One region of the Citrobacter meridianamericanus genome, then DNA from elsewhere that is predicted to be linked to it. Evidence: predicted binding sites of a transcription regulator. Region 1 holds the regulator's gene; the other holds the start of a gene.
The links. The regulator Fur, encoded in region 1, represses iron uptake genes when iron is present. The targets are predictions, from matches to a motif close to ATAATAATGAGAACNACTATCAA.
Positions count from the first base shown of each region.

Region 1 (7,813 bases):
GCGTTGTGATCCAGTGAATAGAGTGTAGACAGCACCAGCATAAAGCGATTTACTGCTTTCTTCTGTTCAGCGTATTCGTCGGACAGCAGCAGTTCACGCATCGCGCGCACTTTATCTTTTACGGGGTTAACCGGCTTGGCTTCCACGACAGCTTGCACAGCGCGGACTTCTTTTACTACCGGAATGACAGGCTGTGATGCGGCGGAAAATTTCAACATACGCCGTAAAATGTCGGATGCACTCTCGCCGATATGCTTGGTGTGGCTGGCAATATAGCTATAGAGTTCATCATCAACTTCAATCGTTTTCATCTTAATCCAGTGCAGTGTTTAGCTGAATACAAGTTGTTGGGTCAACACGCGTAGTGTAAAGGCAAATCCCAACAGCGGATAGCGTCAAGCCTGGTGGCACGCAAAACTCGGAGTAACCGTAGTTGTTGCAGCCATGTGGCAGAATGGTCAACATGATACCCTAACCCGTCAGTGTGAAAAAAAGAACTTTGCCATGAAATTGAATATCCGAGCGCAATCTGCGCAAAACCTGCACAATAATTCTCCCATCGTCCTGGTTCACGGCCTGTTTGGCAGTCTGGATAACCTCGGGATCCTGGCACGCGATCTAGTGGCCGATCACGATATCATCCAGGTTGATATGCGAAATCATGGCCTCTCCCCTCGTTCACCTGAGATGAATTATCCGGCTATGGCGCAAGATCTGCTGGATACGCTGGACGATCGGCAGATCGAAAAAGCGATCTTTATTGGTCACTCGATGGGTGGCAAAGCCGTCATGGCGCTGACCGCGCTGGCCCCTGAACGTGTCGAACGGCTGGTCGCCATCGACATTGCTCCCGTTGACTACCATGTTCGCCGCCACGATAAGATTTTTGCTGCCATTAACGCGGTAACTGACGCGCAATCCTCTTCACGTCAGCAGGCGGCGAGCGTTATGCGTCAGCACCTGCAAGAAGAAGGTGTGATCCAGTTTCTGCTGAAATCCTTTGTTGACGGCGAGTGGCGCTTTAATGTTCCTGTGTTGTGGGATCAATATCCTCATATCGTCGGTTGGGAGACCATTCCGGCATGGGAGCACCCGGCGCTGTTTATCCCGGGTGGCAATTCACCGTATGTTACCGAAGCGTATCGTGACCAACTGCTGGCGCAATTCCCGCAGGCTCGGGCGCACGTTATAGCAGGTGCCGGGCATTGGGTGCATGCAGAAAAACCGGAGGCGGTGCTGCGCGCCATCCGTCGTTATCTGAATGAACAGGCTAACTGATTAAAAACTCAGCGTCTGTGCGCGATTACGCGCGTGGACGTTGGCGTGTCTCCCCTGCTGATGTATTATGGCGCGCTATCCATCCGGGCAGACGCCTGGCTGATTGTTTCCCCGAAGTCACCAAGATCATGGCCAAAGAACAAACGGACCGTACGACATTAGATCTGTTCGCGCAGGAGCGTCGCCCGGGACGACCCAAAACTAATCCGCTCTCGCGTGATGAACAGTTACGTATTAACAAACGTAATCAGCTTAAACGCGATAAAGTTCGCGGGCTTAAGCGTGTCGAACTGAAACTGAACGCTGATGCCGTTGACGCTCTGAACGAGCTGGCCGAGGCGCGCAACATGAGTCGCAGTGAACTCATCGAAGAGATGCTGATGACCCAACTCAGCGCGTTGCGCGATCAGGCATAGTCTGAATTTCTGCTCTAAATCATAAATCGTGTAGCACAGAGTGCAGTCCTGTGTGTTTGCTGTTTCCGCATGCCTGACTGTTCTGCTATGATTGCCCTTATCCGTGGGCAATGCGCCACCACCATTTCAATAAGTTTCAAGAGGTTATTTTACTCATGGCAATCACTGGCATCTTTTTCGGCAGCGACACCGGTAACACCGAAAATATCGCAAAAATGATTCAAAAACAGCTTGGTAAAGACGTTGCCGACGTTCATGACATTGCAAAAAGCAGCAAAGAAGATCTCGAAGGGTATGACATTCTGCTGCTTGGCATTCCAACCTGGTACTACGGTGAAGCACAGTGTGATTGGGACGATTTCTTCCCTACCCTCGAAGACATTGATTTTAACGGCAAACTGGTTGCATTGTTCGGCTGCGGCGACCAGGAAGATTACGCAGAATACTTCTGCGACGCGTTAGGTACCATTCGCGACATCATCGAACCGCGCGGCGCAACCATCGTTGGTCACTGGCCGACTGCAGGTTATCACTTTGAAGCGTCCAAAGGTCTGGCTGACGACGACCACTTTGTCGGGCTGGCTATCGATGAAGACCGTCAGCCTGAGCTGACCGCAGAGCGCGTAGAAAAATGGGTTAAGCAGATCTCTGAAGAGCTGCACCTCGACGAAATCATCAATGCCTGATTTTGTACGGCGTAGATTTCTATCTGCGCCGCATCAATAGATAAAACCAATCAAAATAATTGCTACAAATTTGTAACTTTTCCGTCTGACCCTGTACAATGGCTGGATGCCAATCGGGTGTTGCACAGTGTGTTTGTCGGCGATACCACGTTTTGATTAACAATATTTGCCAGAGACTTGCAGTTTTCATTTAGCCATGGCAGTTCTATAATGAATCGCATTATCTCAAGTGCAATTTCTGTCACTTCTGTTAATGAAGTGAATCGTTTAGCTACAGGACAGATTCCGCATGACTGACAACAATACCGCATTAAAGAAGGCTGGCCTGAAAGTAACGCTTCCTCGTTTAAAAATTCTGGAAGTTCTTCAGGAACCGGATAACCATCACGTCAGTGCGGAAGACTTGTACAAACGCCTGATCGATATGGGTGAAGAAATTGGTCTGGCGACCGTGTATCGCGTGCTGAACCAGTTTGATGATGCCGGTATCGTGACCCGCCATAATTTTGAAGGTGGTAAATCCGTCTTCGAACTGACTCAACAGCATCATCACGATCACCTCATTTGCCTCGACTGCGGCAAAGTGGTCGAGTTCAGCGATGATTCCATCGAAGCGCGCCAGCGTGAGATTGCGGCTAAACATGGTATTCGTTTAACCAACCATAGCCTGTATCTTTACGGTCATTGCGCCGAAGGTGATTGTCGCGAAGATGAGCACGCGCACGACGGCAAGTAATGTGATGCTTTCTGAAAAGCCAACCATCCGGTTGGCTTTTTTTATGCACGTTTTCAGCCCGTTCCCCCCTTCCCTCCACTCTTGTGTTGCTTTAATGTAAAAATCAATTGTCCCTTCCGGAGAATCGAAATGGAACTTCGCCAGCTACGTTATTTTGTTCGCATTGTCGAAACTGGCAGCATGGGTAGTGCGGCGCTCGATCTCAATATTGGGGTTTCGGCACTCAGCCAGCAAATGTCCCGCCTGGAAAATGAACTTGCTATTCGCCTGCTGCAACGCACCTCGCGTGGCGTGACGCCCACCAGCGCCGGGCTGGCATTTTACGCCCAGGCGCAGCTGGCGCTCCGTCACGCAGACGATGCAATCCTCGCCGCACGAGAATCCCGCCTTTCCGGACACGTCAGCGTCGGCATGGCCCCCAGTACCGCTTCCATTCTCGGCATGCCTTTTATCAACGCCATGCGAGAAACCTATAGTGATGTCCGTCTGCATGTGGTGGAAAGCCTCTCTGGTAACCTGGAACGAATGATCAGCACTCGTCAGATTGACCTGGCCGTTGTGTTTCAAAAAGAAAAGCTCCTGCGCTGGAGCGCCAGACCGATTCTCGAAGAGCGGCTGTTTTTAATTGGCACTCATGCTTTACTGGCTGATATTACTGATGACAATATTGCTCCAGCCCAATTGGCACATATTCCATTGATAATGCCTAGCCCAGGCCACGGTCTGCGCGGCAGGCTGGAAGCGATTTGTCAGGAACACGCGCTACGCATTGAGATCGCAACAGAAATTGATGGTCTGGCGCTACTAATGCGCGCCGTTCGCAGTGGGATCGGCGCTACCCTCCAGCCCGGCGCGGCAATTTCCCATCTCGATAAAGAGACGCTAAGAGTGATCGGCGTCCATAATCCAATACTGAGTCGCCCCAACTTTCTGGTCAGCCTCTCTGACGATGAACTCACCCCGGCGGGGCTCGCAGCCCGCGTGGTGCTGACGAAAGTGATGCATCAACTGGTAGAAGCGGGACGCTGGCCTGGCGCTATCCTTTACAATAACTAAAACCCCCTTTAGCACTGCGTTATAGCGCCCGCACAAGCTGCACGTATACATTTCAATTACAAATTTAACAATTAGTTAAATGGTAATGGAGTATACGATGGTTGACGTTCTGGTGATTGGCGGTGGCAATGCCGCGTTATGTGCTGCCCTAACCGCCCGGGAGCAAGGAGCTTCGGTACTCCTGCTCGAAGCAGCCCCCCGGGAATGGCGCGGGGGAAACTCCCAACACACGCGTAATCTGCGCTGTATGCATGATGCGCCGCAGGATGTGCTGGTGGAAAGCTACCCTGAAGAGGAGTATTGGCAGGATCTGCAGCGCGTCACGGAGGGAAATACCAACGAAGCCCTGGCACGTCTGGTGATCCGCACCTCTTCACAATGCCGCGACTGGATGCGCCGACATGGCGTGAATTTTCAACCTCCCCTCTCTGGCGCTTTACACGTGGCGCGAACCAACGCCTTTTTTATGGGCGGCGGGAAAGCCCTCGTGAATGCCTATTATCGCAGCGCAGAAAAGTTAGGTGTGCAAATCCGCTATAACACCCCGGTACAGGCGCTTGAACTGCATAACGGCGAATTCGTGGCGGCGCTGGCGGGCAAAGAGCGTATTACAGCGAAATCCTGCGTGCTTGCCGCTGGCGGGTTTGAATCAAACCGCGAATGGCTACGTGAAGCCTGGGGGGAAAATGAACGCGGTGAGTGGCCTGCGGATAACTTCCTGATTCGCGGCACACGCTTTAATCAGGGCGTACTGCTCAAATTTATGATCGACGCCGGGGCGGACATCATCGGCGACCCATCCCAGTCACACTGTGTAGCCATTGATGCCAGAGCACCATTATATGACGGCGGAATTTGCACCCGCGTGGACTGCGTTTCGCTTGGCATTGTCGTCAACCGTGACGCTGAGCGTTTTTATGATGAAGGCGAAGATTTCTGGCCCAAACGCTACGCCATCTGGGGACGACTGGTCGCCCAACAGCCAGGGCAGATTGGTTACTCCATTATCGACAGTAAGGCCATCGGCCACTTCATGCCACCGGTCTTTCCTGGCGCACAGGCCAATACGCTGGCGGATCTGGCGCATCAGTTGGGTCTCAATGCTGAACGTTTTACCCACACCGTAACGCAGTATAACAACGCCTGCCAGCCAGGCCATTTCGACCATACCATTCTGGATAACTGCACGACGAAAGCGTTAGCCCCCGCAAAGACACACTGGGCGCGACCGCTGGACCAGCCGCCTTACTACGGGTATGCCCTGCGGCCAGGGATCACCTTCACCTATCTCGGATTGAAAGTGAATGAACGCGCTGCCGTACACTTTGCAGGGCTTCCAAGCCGCAACCTGTTCGTCGCCGGAGAGATGATGGCAGGCAATGTGCTGGGCAAGGGCTACACCGCAGGCGTGGGGATGTCGATCGGCACCACTTTTGGCCGCATTGCCGGAAAGGAGGCTGCTCTGGCAGCACAGAAGGAGGTACGTTATGAAACAGCTTGAGAAATTGATCATCGACGCGCAAATCATCACCGAGTCGGAAGCTGAAGTTGAACGTGTGATGCAGGTGTGTAACGCCTGCCGCTATTGTGAAGGATTTTGCGCCGTGTTCCCGGCAATGACGCAGCGTCTGGAATTCGGTAAAGCGGATATCAACTATCTGGCGAACCTGTGCCATAACTGCGGCGCCTGCCTGCACGCGTGTCAGTATGCCCCGCCTCATGAATTTGCCATCAACGTGCCGAAGGCAATGGCGGAAGTCCGGCTGGAAACCTATCAGCACTACGCACAACCCGCCGCCTTTGGTGCGCTTTATCGTCGTGCTGGCGTCACCGTGACGCTGGCACTGGTTTTCGGTCTGATCCTGTTTTTACTTCTCGCCATGGGGTTAAAGGGCTCGTTACTCCATCCTCCACTGGCCGGGGATTTCTATCAAATTTTCCCGCATAACCTGCTGGCCTGGATGTTTGGTTCGGTCTTTATTCTGGCAATCGTTCTGCTGATGGCGGGCGTTATCCGATTCTGGCGCGAAATTTCTCCGGGAATACCGCTTTCCACCGACATTGCTGAAGCCTCACACAATGCGCTGACGCTGAAATATCTCGATGGTGGGCACGGCAAAGGGTGTAACGAAGCAGATGATGCCTTCACCCTGATGCGCCGCCGTTACCATCACTTTACCTTCTACGGTTTTATGCTCTGTTTTGCCGCCACCGTGGTGGCGACGGGCTATCACTATTTCGCAGGTATTGAAGCGCCCTATCCGTTCCTCAGCGTGCCGGTAATATTGGGCACATTAGGCGGTATTGGCCTGATTATCGGCCCAGCGGGTTTGTTATGGCTGAACGTTAAGCGTTCACCGCTGCATGGCGACGCACGGCAAAAACCGATGGATCGCGGTTTTATTTTACTGCTGCTGCTGACCAGTCTGACCGGTTTAGCGCTTCTGGCGGGAAGAGACACGTCATGGATGGCTGTTTTACTCGCCATTCACCTCGGCGTGGTCATGGCGCTCTTTCTGACCATTCCTTACGGAAAATTTGCCCATGGATTTTACCGCTGCGCAGCCTTACTCAAGTGGGCGATTGAGAAACGGCGCGGCAAACAGGCGGGGATCACAGACAACTAACCCGCACACTCTTACCTCTATAAATATTATGATAAGACAGTGGAGCAAACCCAATGACACAACATCCATCGCGTGCCGGAACTTTCGGCGCAATACTGCGGGTAACCAGCGGTAATTTCCTCGAACAGTTCGACTTTTTTCTGTTCGGGTTTTACGCCACCTATATCGCAAAGACCTTCTTTCCCGCGGAGAGTGAATTTGCCGGGCTAATGTTAACTTTCGCCGTTTTTGGTTCGGGTTTCTTAATGCGACCCGTTGGCGCCATTGTACTGGGTGCTTACATCGACAGAATTGGTCGTCGTAAAGGTCTGATGGTAACGCTGGCGATTATGGGCTGCGGTACTCTGCTGATTGCCCTGGTACCCGGCTATCACAGTATTGGTCTGCTGGCTCCCGTGCTGGTATTACTTGGACGATTATTACAGGGATTTTCTGCAGGCGTGGAGTTAGGCGGCGTCTCAGTTTATCTTTCTGAAATCGCCACGCCTGGCAATAAAGGCTTCTACACCAGCTGGCAATCCGCCAGTCAACAGGTCGCCATTGTGGTGGCGGCGCTGATTGGTTATGGCCTGAACGCCACCCTGGGACATGATGAGATCTCGGAATGGGGCTGGCGCATTCCCTTCTTTATTGGTTGCATGATTATTCCTTTGATCTTCGTGCTCCGCCGCTCGCTGCAGGAAACCGAGGCATTTTTACAACGCACGCACCGTCCCGACACCAGGGAAATTTTCACCACTATCGTCAAAAACTGGCGTCTCATCGCTGCAGGCACGCTGCTGGTGGCGATGACCACAACGACGTTTTACTTCATCACCGTCTATACCCCGACCTACGGCAGGGCTGTACTCCACCTGAGCGCGCGCGACAGCCTGGTAGTCACTATGCTGGTCGGTATTTCTAACTTTATCTGGCTGCCGATTGGCGGAGCGATTTCTGACCGAATTGGTCGTCGTCCGGTGCTGATGGGTATAACTGTACTTGCACTGATCACCACCTGGCCGGTAATGCACT
Region 1 is NZ_CP101036.1:3,739,910-3,747,722, forward strand. It holds gene seqA (replication initiation negative regulator SeqA) at 1-311, opposite strand, end outside; gene ybfF (esterase) at 505-1,278, shown strand; gene ybfE (LexA regulated protein) at 1,407-1,694, shown strand; gene fldA (flavodoxin FldA) at 1,850-2,380, shown strand; gene NMD08_RS18430 (ryhB-regulated fur leader peptide) at 2,591-2,677, shown strand; gene fur (ferric iron uptake transcriptional regulator) at 2,670-3,116, shown strand; gene tcuR (tricarballylate utilization LysR family transcriptional regulator TcuR) at 3,246-4,172, shown strand; gene tcuA (FAD-dependent tricarballylate dehydrogenase TcuA) at 4,270-5,673, shown strand; gene tcuB (tricarballylate utilization 4Fe-4S protein TcuB) at 5,660-6,799, shown strand; gene NMD08_RS18455 (MFS transporter) at 6,853-7,813, shown strand, end outside.

Region 2 (7,813 bases), 2.3 Mb from region 1:
GTTGATTGGCCCAGCTTCGCTGGTCACCGCGCTGGATATGAAAGGTTTTTCACTTACGGCCATCGTGCTCGAAGAAAGCATCGAAAAAGCGCTACTCACAGAGGTGGAAACCAGTAACTGGCCAACCCCGATCCCACCACGAGAAATCAGTTGCGTACCGTCATCTCAGCGCAGTGCGCGCGTGGAGTTTCAGCCTTCGGAAAACACCCTGGTAGCCGGGATTGTGGAACTTGTCACCGCAACTCTTTCCGGTCTGGAGACACATCTGAATGCGCTGGATGCCAAAGTTGGCGATGGCGATACCGGTTCGACCTTTGCCGCCGGCGCGCGTGAGATTGCCAGCCTGTTGCATCGCCAGCAGCTACCGCTGGATAACCTTGCCACGTTGTTCGCGCTGATTGGCGAACGCCTGACCGTGGTGATGGGCGGTTCCAGCGGTGTGCTGATGTCGATCTTCTTTACCGCCGCCGGACAGAAACTCGAACAGGGCGCTAACGTTGCCGAGGCGCTGAATACGGGTCTGGCGCAGATGAAGTTCTACGGCGGCGCTGATGAAGGCGATCGCACCATGATTGATGCACTGCAGCCGGCCCTGACGTCGCTGCTCGCACAGCCACAAAATATGCAGGCCGCATTCGACGCTGCGCAAGCGGGTGCCGAACGAACCTGTCTGTCGAGTAAAGCCAATGCGGGGCGCGCATCTTATCTGAACAGCGAAAGCCTGCTCGGCAATATGGACCCCGGCGCGCACGCCGTAGCGATGGTGTTTAAAGCCCTGGCGGAGGAGATGGTGAGCTAAGTTTTAATCAATGCCTGATGACACAAGCGTCATCAGGCAAAACGTTAACGGTAAACGCGAATCCCACCTTCCACGCCGCGGCTAAACAGCACCTGCCAAAGTTCGATATCTCTGGCGCGAAAAGCACCGGCGCAGGCGCATAAATAGTAATTAAACATTCTTCTGAAGGTGGCGGAATAACGTGCTGACAGCTCCGGCCATGCCTGATTAAAACGCTCGTGCCATGCCATCAGCGTTTTATCATAATCGCTGCCAAAATTATGCCAGTCTTCCATCACAAACCGTGATTCGCTGGCCTCAGCAATATGGGAGATCGCCGGTAAGCAGCCGTTCGGGAAAATGTATTTATTGATCCACGGATCGACGCTCATCCCCTTTTTATTGCTACCAATGGTATGTAACAGGAACAGCCCATCCGGTTTTAAACAACGGTCGGCGATGCTGAAATAGGTGTCGTAGTTTTTCGGCCCTACATGTTCAAACATCCCCACGGAAACAATGCGATCGTAGTGTTTATCGAGGTCGCGATAGTCCTGCAGCAGAATATTAACGTCCAGCCCTTCACAGCGCTGCTGGGCCATTTTCTGCTGCTCTTTGGAGATAGTAACGCCTTCTACCACCACACCGTAATGACGCGCCGCATATTCCGCCAGCCCGCCCCAGCCACAACCGATGTCGAGTAAACGCATACCCGGTTTAAGTTGCAACTTCTCACAGATCATTTTTAATTTGGCATTTTGCGCATCGTCTAATGTGGTCGCGTCTTTCCAGTAACCGCAGGAATATTGCATATGCGGATCAAGCATCAACGCAAAGAGATCGTTACCAATATCGTAGTGCTCTTTGCCGACAATCCACGCGCGGCTGCGCGACTGCAAATTAAACAGGCGCGCACTGGCAATACGTAAAATATCTTTCAGATTACCCGGCATCTGCTGGTCAAGTTTTGCTTTGAGGATTTTGCAGAACAGAATATCGAGCCGCTCGCAGTCCCACCAGCCTTCCATATAGCTTTCACCAAGCCCTAACGAGCCTTGCTGCAATACTCGTTTAAAAAAACCAGCATGATGAAGTTGAATGTCCCAGGGACGGGAGCCATTAATCCTGATATCTGCTTGCGAAAGCAGCTCTTTTCCCATTCGGGTCCAGTTATCATTTGTTTCATTGACGATGACAGCATCTGAACAAAGCGAGTTCATGGTATTTACCAAAAGTGGGCTAAAAATTCTTACGCAAGATTATTATGGAAAACAGGGTGTATGTATTATGATCTGCGGACAAGATCTATCGAGCAGCGGCCACACCACCGGGAGCATTGACGATTTATTTATGGAAACTCTCGCGCAAAAACAGTGGAACTTCTTCCCGGATAACTCCATGGCGGAACTGCCGCAGGACGTGTATTTTCGCTCCTATGTATTAGAAGCCAACCACCATGTTCCGCCGCATTCACACTCTTTTATGCAGTTCCATTTCGCCCGCAAAGGCAGTATGCGTATTGATGTTGCCGGCAAGTGCTGGATAATCCCGGCGCACTATGGCATCTGGATCCCCAATAATACGGAGCATGCAGTTTGGGCTCTGGATGATGTGTATTTAGAGAACCTGGATATTAAACCGGGCTTTCTTGAAGCGCGCATTAATGAATGTAAAGTGGTCGCTATCAGTGATTTCGCCAGAGAGTTTATTCATTACGCCACGAATTTAGTTTCGGGGCATTATGATAGCCACTCCAAAGAGGGCAGACTGGTGAGCGTGCTGGTCGACATTATTCTGCAACTCCCGGAAGTCGCTTTTGTATTACCCTGGCCGCAGGATCGCGAATTAACCAAAATATGCCGAACCATACAAGAATCCCCCGCTCTGGAGCATTCGGTTGAATACTGGGCACATCATCTGGGTATGTCTGCCCGAACCTTTTCACGCCATTTCAAAAAAGAAACTGGATTGCCTTTCAGCGTCTGGAAACAAAAAATGCGTATTCTGGAATCCGTATTAATGCTGAAAAAAAATAAAAGCGTGACCGCCGTGGCGCTCGACGTAGGGTATTCAAGCACCGCGGCATTTAGTTATGCCTTCCGCCAGGCATTTGGCGTCCCGCCGTCTAGTTATTAATCTGCCGCTTTACGCTGATGCCAGTAGGCTGCCGCACGCACCCGTTGAGGGTCAAACGCCTCGGTTTCAAAGCGAGCACTCAGGTTTTTTACCACCTTGCCTTCACCAGTGATCCAGATGTAATAATCATCTGTGGACACGGCTAGTCGCGATAAGCGTTCATTCACTACCTGCGCGTCATGGCCGATAAACCACTCAATAGTAAATCCGTCGAGATGGGCAAGATAATCCTGGTACGCTGCATCCTGCACGCTGACCAGCGCCGTGACGTTTGGACGTACCGCTAAGCGGCTGAGTGACTCCAGCCGTCGGCGCAGCGCGGGCATTCCTGATTCATCACACACGTAAACCTGATACGCATAATCCTCTGGCACCACCAACGAACCGCGCGGTCCGCCGATCGTCAGCTTGTCACCCACGCGGGCATTCATCGCCCATGTGCTCGCCACTCCACCGTCATGCATATAAAAATCCAGTGCCAGCTCATGGCGCGCTTCGTCATACAACGGCGTGTAGTCACGGGAGAGCGGACGCACCCCGTCGGCCCAGACGATGCCCTCATCAGTGACTACTGGCGGCACGAAATGGCAGCCCGGTTCCGGGAAAAAGACCTTGGTGTGGTCATCAAAGCCGTGCGAGCTAAAACCGTCCAGAGCGTCACCGCCCAGTACGATGCGCTGAAAGCCCGCGCTAACACGTTCAACGCGCAGGACGGTAAGTTCACGGAAGCGCAATTCATTGCGAACGCGCTGCGGGTAGCGTGAGGTGTTTTTTGTCATTTTCTCGCCTTTAAAAAGATAATACGATATATCTAAATTTATTTTTAAATGATAATGATTGCTAATCACAAGGATTGCAAGCACTTTTTTGATATAGCCACACTCTGATTAATCACCTTCAAAGACCAAATAAAAATACCTGAAAATCAATAAATTAAAAAAAACCAAACTAATGATATTGCAAGAGCATTATTTTTAGATATAAATTAGATATATCTAAATAACATCAGGAGACGATGATGAAAAACCATCATGAAGGTTGCTGCAAACATACAGAGCACCAACACGAAGGCTGCTGCAAACATACAGAGCACCAACACGAAGGCTGCTGCAAAGGTGAAGGACATCACCATGAAGGCCGCCACAACGAGCACCACGCAGGCTGCTGCAAAGGTGAAGAACATCGCCATGAAGGCCGCCACAACGAGCACCACGCAGGCTGCTGCAAAGGTGAAGAACATCGCCATGAAGGTTGTAATAAAGCACACCACCCTGAACAGGGTTGCGGACACCGCCACGGTCGCGGCGGCGGTCGTCGCCAGCGCTTCTTCGGTCACGGAGAATTACGCCTGGTGATTCTGGATATCCTGACCCGCGACGCCAGCCACGGCTATGAGCTGATAAAAGCGATTGAAACCCTGACTCAGGGTAACTACACCCCGAGCCCGGGCGTTATTTATCCGACGCTGGACTTCTTGCAGGATCAGGAGCTGATCACTATCAGCGATGAGGAAGGTGGGCGTAAACAGATTGCGATCACCGCCCTGGGCCAGCAGTGGCTGGATGAAAACCGTGAGCATCTGGACCATATCCACGAACGGATCAAAGCCCGCTGCGTGGGTTTTGAATTGCGCAAGAACCCGCAGATGAAACGCGCGCTGGAGAACTTCAAAGCCGTGCTGGACCTACGGGTCAATCATGGTGATACCAGCGATGCGCAAATCAAAAAAATCATCGGTATTATCGATCGCGCTGCGCTGGATATTACCCAACTGGATTAATCTGCTCAGCAGGCGAAACCCATTCCCCTGGATTTCGCCTGCATTGTGATTCTTAGTGCAGAACCGTGACTGCGTCTTCCAGACGCCCCGCGCGATGTTTCACCATCGCAGAAATTTGGGCGCTCTCTTCAACCAGTTCGGCGTTTTTCTGCGTAATGTTGCTCAGTTCATTCACCGCGCGGGTCAGGCTGGAAAGACCATCCGACTGTTCCAGCGTTGAGTGGCTGATTTGGGCGATCAGTTGAGTCACGTTTTGCACCTGCGCCACAATATCGTCCATCGTGCGCCCTGCGGCGTGAACCTGGTCGGATCCGGACTGCACCTTATCGGCGCTGGCATCAATCAGCTTGCGGATATCATTGGCTGCACTGGCGCTGCGGCTGGCAAGATGACGAACTTCTCCCGCCACCACGGCGAATCCTTTCCCCTGCTCACCCGCCCGTGCGGCTTCAACGGCGGCGTTCAAAGCCAGAATGTTGGTCTGGAAGGCAATATCGTTAATCAGCGTGGTAATGGTACCAATCCGCTGGGTGCTGTTGGCGATGTCGTCCATGGTTTTGATGACGGTATCCATCGCCTCACCACCGTGTGTCGCCGCGCTGCTGGCGGCGATGGAGAGCTTATCTGCCGCGGCGGCGGTCTGTGAGTTTTGTTTCACCGATGCCGCCATCTGGTTCATGGTCGCCACCGTTTCCTGCACGTTCTCAACGGTCTGCTGCGTATGTTTGTTTAAATCATCGCTACCTTTCGCCAGCGTTTCGCTGTCGCTGCGCACACAACTCACCTGGCTGGAGACATCATGGATGAGCCAGCGGCACATTAGCCCCAGTTGCCCGACCGCTCTAAGCATCAGACCCAGTTCATCACTGCGGTTAAGATGCGACACGCTGTTTCGCTCACCGGTCGCCACTTTCAACGCCTGACGAGCGACATTCTCAATAGGGCACACAATCTGCCATTCGAAAATCGCCGTTCCCAGCATCATTACCAGCGCACTCATCAGCAGTAACGACCATTCCGCGCCCATTTGTTGCAACGCAGCCGCCAGTACAATAAACATGAACGCCATTACACTGCGCACCCGCCAGCGAATCGGCAGTGCCGGGAGCTTCCCCAGCCAGCCTTTACGTACCACCAGTCCTTTATGGATACGTCGGTTGCAACGCCCTTCATTCAGCGCCTTATATAAAGGCTCTACCGTCGCAATTTCCTCGTCAGTTGCCCGGGTACGAATCGACATATACCCGGTTACATGTCCTTCCCTCACCATCGGCACCGCATTGGCTCTCACCCAGTAGTGATCGCCATTCTTACGCCGGTTTTTCACAATCCCGCTCCATGGCTCGCCCTGTTTCAGGGTGTACCACATATCCGCAAACGCCGCTTTTGGCATGTCCGGATGACGAACCAGATTGTGCGGCTTATTGAGCAACTCATTCAGTTGATAGCCGCTGACCTGAACGAAAGTGTCGTTCGCATGGGTAATATAGCTTTGTAAATCGGTGGTCGACATGAGGGTGATATCATCATCCAGCGGTGTATTTTGCTGACTAACGTAGGGATGAGAAGACATGATTGCGTCCTGTGCAGGTTATCTGGTTGTTAACTCTTTCGGCTTATGTTATTTCGGCGATAATTTTTTTATCTTTAGTTGTTAAATTTGATTTAGATCGCAATTTGCGATTAAACCTCAAAATCTATACGCATTCTAATCCATTGATTTAAAATACTTTCAATCAGAAACTATTCCATTGCACTTCTACCAATGCACCGTCACAGTGCGAAACTTGCTCATTTTTAGCGCAGAAAAGGGAGTTTCCGATCTGTTTTCGCAGTCTGAACTTGGGCAAAATGCCAGCAAATGTTAAAATATGGCATTAAATGTTGCACAAATAAGATGTTTCCTGGTGTTTATCCCGATTTTTGCTAAGCGCGCCGGAATGGCGCAATCCCTGCAATACTTAATTCAGTATCATGTGATACGCCAGCTCCGGGAGCATATTTTGAACAGGTTACCTTCCAGCGCATCGGCCCTGGCCTGCAGCGCACACGCACTGAATCTCATCGAAAAGCGCACGCTTGATCATGAGGAAATGAAATCATTAAACCGAGAGGTGATTGAATACTTCAAGGAGCATGTCAATCCGGGGTTCTTAGAGTATCGAAAATCTGTAACTGCAGGCGGGGATTACGGAGCCGTAGAGTGGCAAGCGGGAAGCCTGAATACGCTTGTCGACACCCAGGGACAGGAGTTCGTTGATTGCCTGGGTGGTTTTGGAATTTTCAACGTGGGGCACCGTAATCCAGTCGTGGTTTCCGCCGTACAGAATCAACTCGCGAAACAACCTCTGCATAGCCAGGAGTTACTTGACCCTCTGCGGGCCATGCTGGCAAAGACCCTTGCCGCACTGGCACCCGGTAAACTGAAATACAGTTTTTTCTGTAACAGCGGGACCGAGTCGGTTGAAGCCGCTCTGAAGCTGGCGAAAGCGTATCAATCGCCGCGCGGTAAATTTACGTTTATTGCCACCAGCGGCGCATTTCACGGCAAATCTCTGGGCGCGCTCTCTGCCACAGCGAAATCAACTTTCCGCAAACCCTTTATGCCGCTGCTGCCAGGTTTCCGTCATGTGCCGTTTGGCGATGTTAACGCGCTGCGCACTATGCTCAGTGAGTGTAAAAAAACCGGTGATGACGTTGCAGCTGTGATCCTTGAACCTATCCAGGGTGAAGGAGGCGTGATCCTGCCGCCGCAAGGGTATTTGACCACCGTTCGTAAACTTTGCGATGAGTATGGCGCGCTAATGATCCTTGACGAAGTACAAACCGGCATGGGTCGTACTGGCAAAATGTTCGCCTGCGAGCACGAAAACGTGCAGCCCGACATTATGTGCCTGGCTAAAGCGCTGGGCGGGGGCGTGATGCCGATTGGCGCAACCATTGCCACCGAAGAGGTGTTCTCGGTTCTGTTCGACAATCCTTTCTTGCATACCACCACCTTTGGCGGCAATCCGCTCGCGTGTGCGGCTGCGCTGGCCACCATTAACGTCCTGCTGGAGCAAAATTTACCGGCCCAGGCGGAGCAGAAAGGCGATATGTTGCTGGATGGTTTCCGCCAG
Region 2 is NZ_CP101036.1:676,006-683,818, reverse strand. It holds gene NMD08_RS03290 (glycerone kinase) at 1-799, shown strand, start outside; gene cfa (cyclopropane fatty acyl phospholipid synthase) at 844-1,998, opposite strand; gene NMD08_RS03280 (AraC family transcriptional regulator) at 2,066-2,914, shown strand; gene NMD08_RS03275 (siderophore-interacting protein) at 2,911-3,693, opposite strand; gene NMD08_RS03270 (PadR family transcriptional regulator) at 3,930-4,694, shown strand; gene NMD08_RS03265 (methyl-accepting chemotaxis protein) at 4,747-6,267, opposite strand; gene ygjG (putrescine aminotransferase) at 6,698-7,813, shown strand, end outside.
Region 2: the regulator Fur is predicted to act here: its motif matches at 3,742-3,764, upstream of NMD08_RS03275 (siderophore-interacting protein).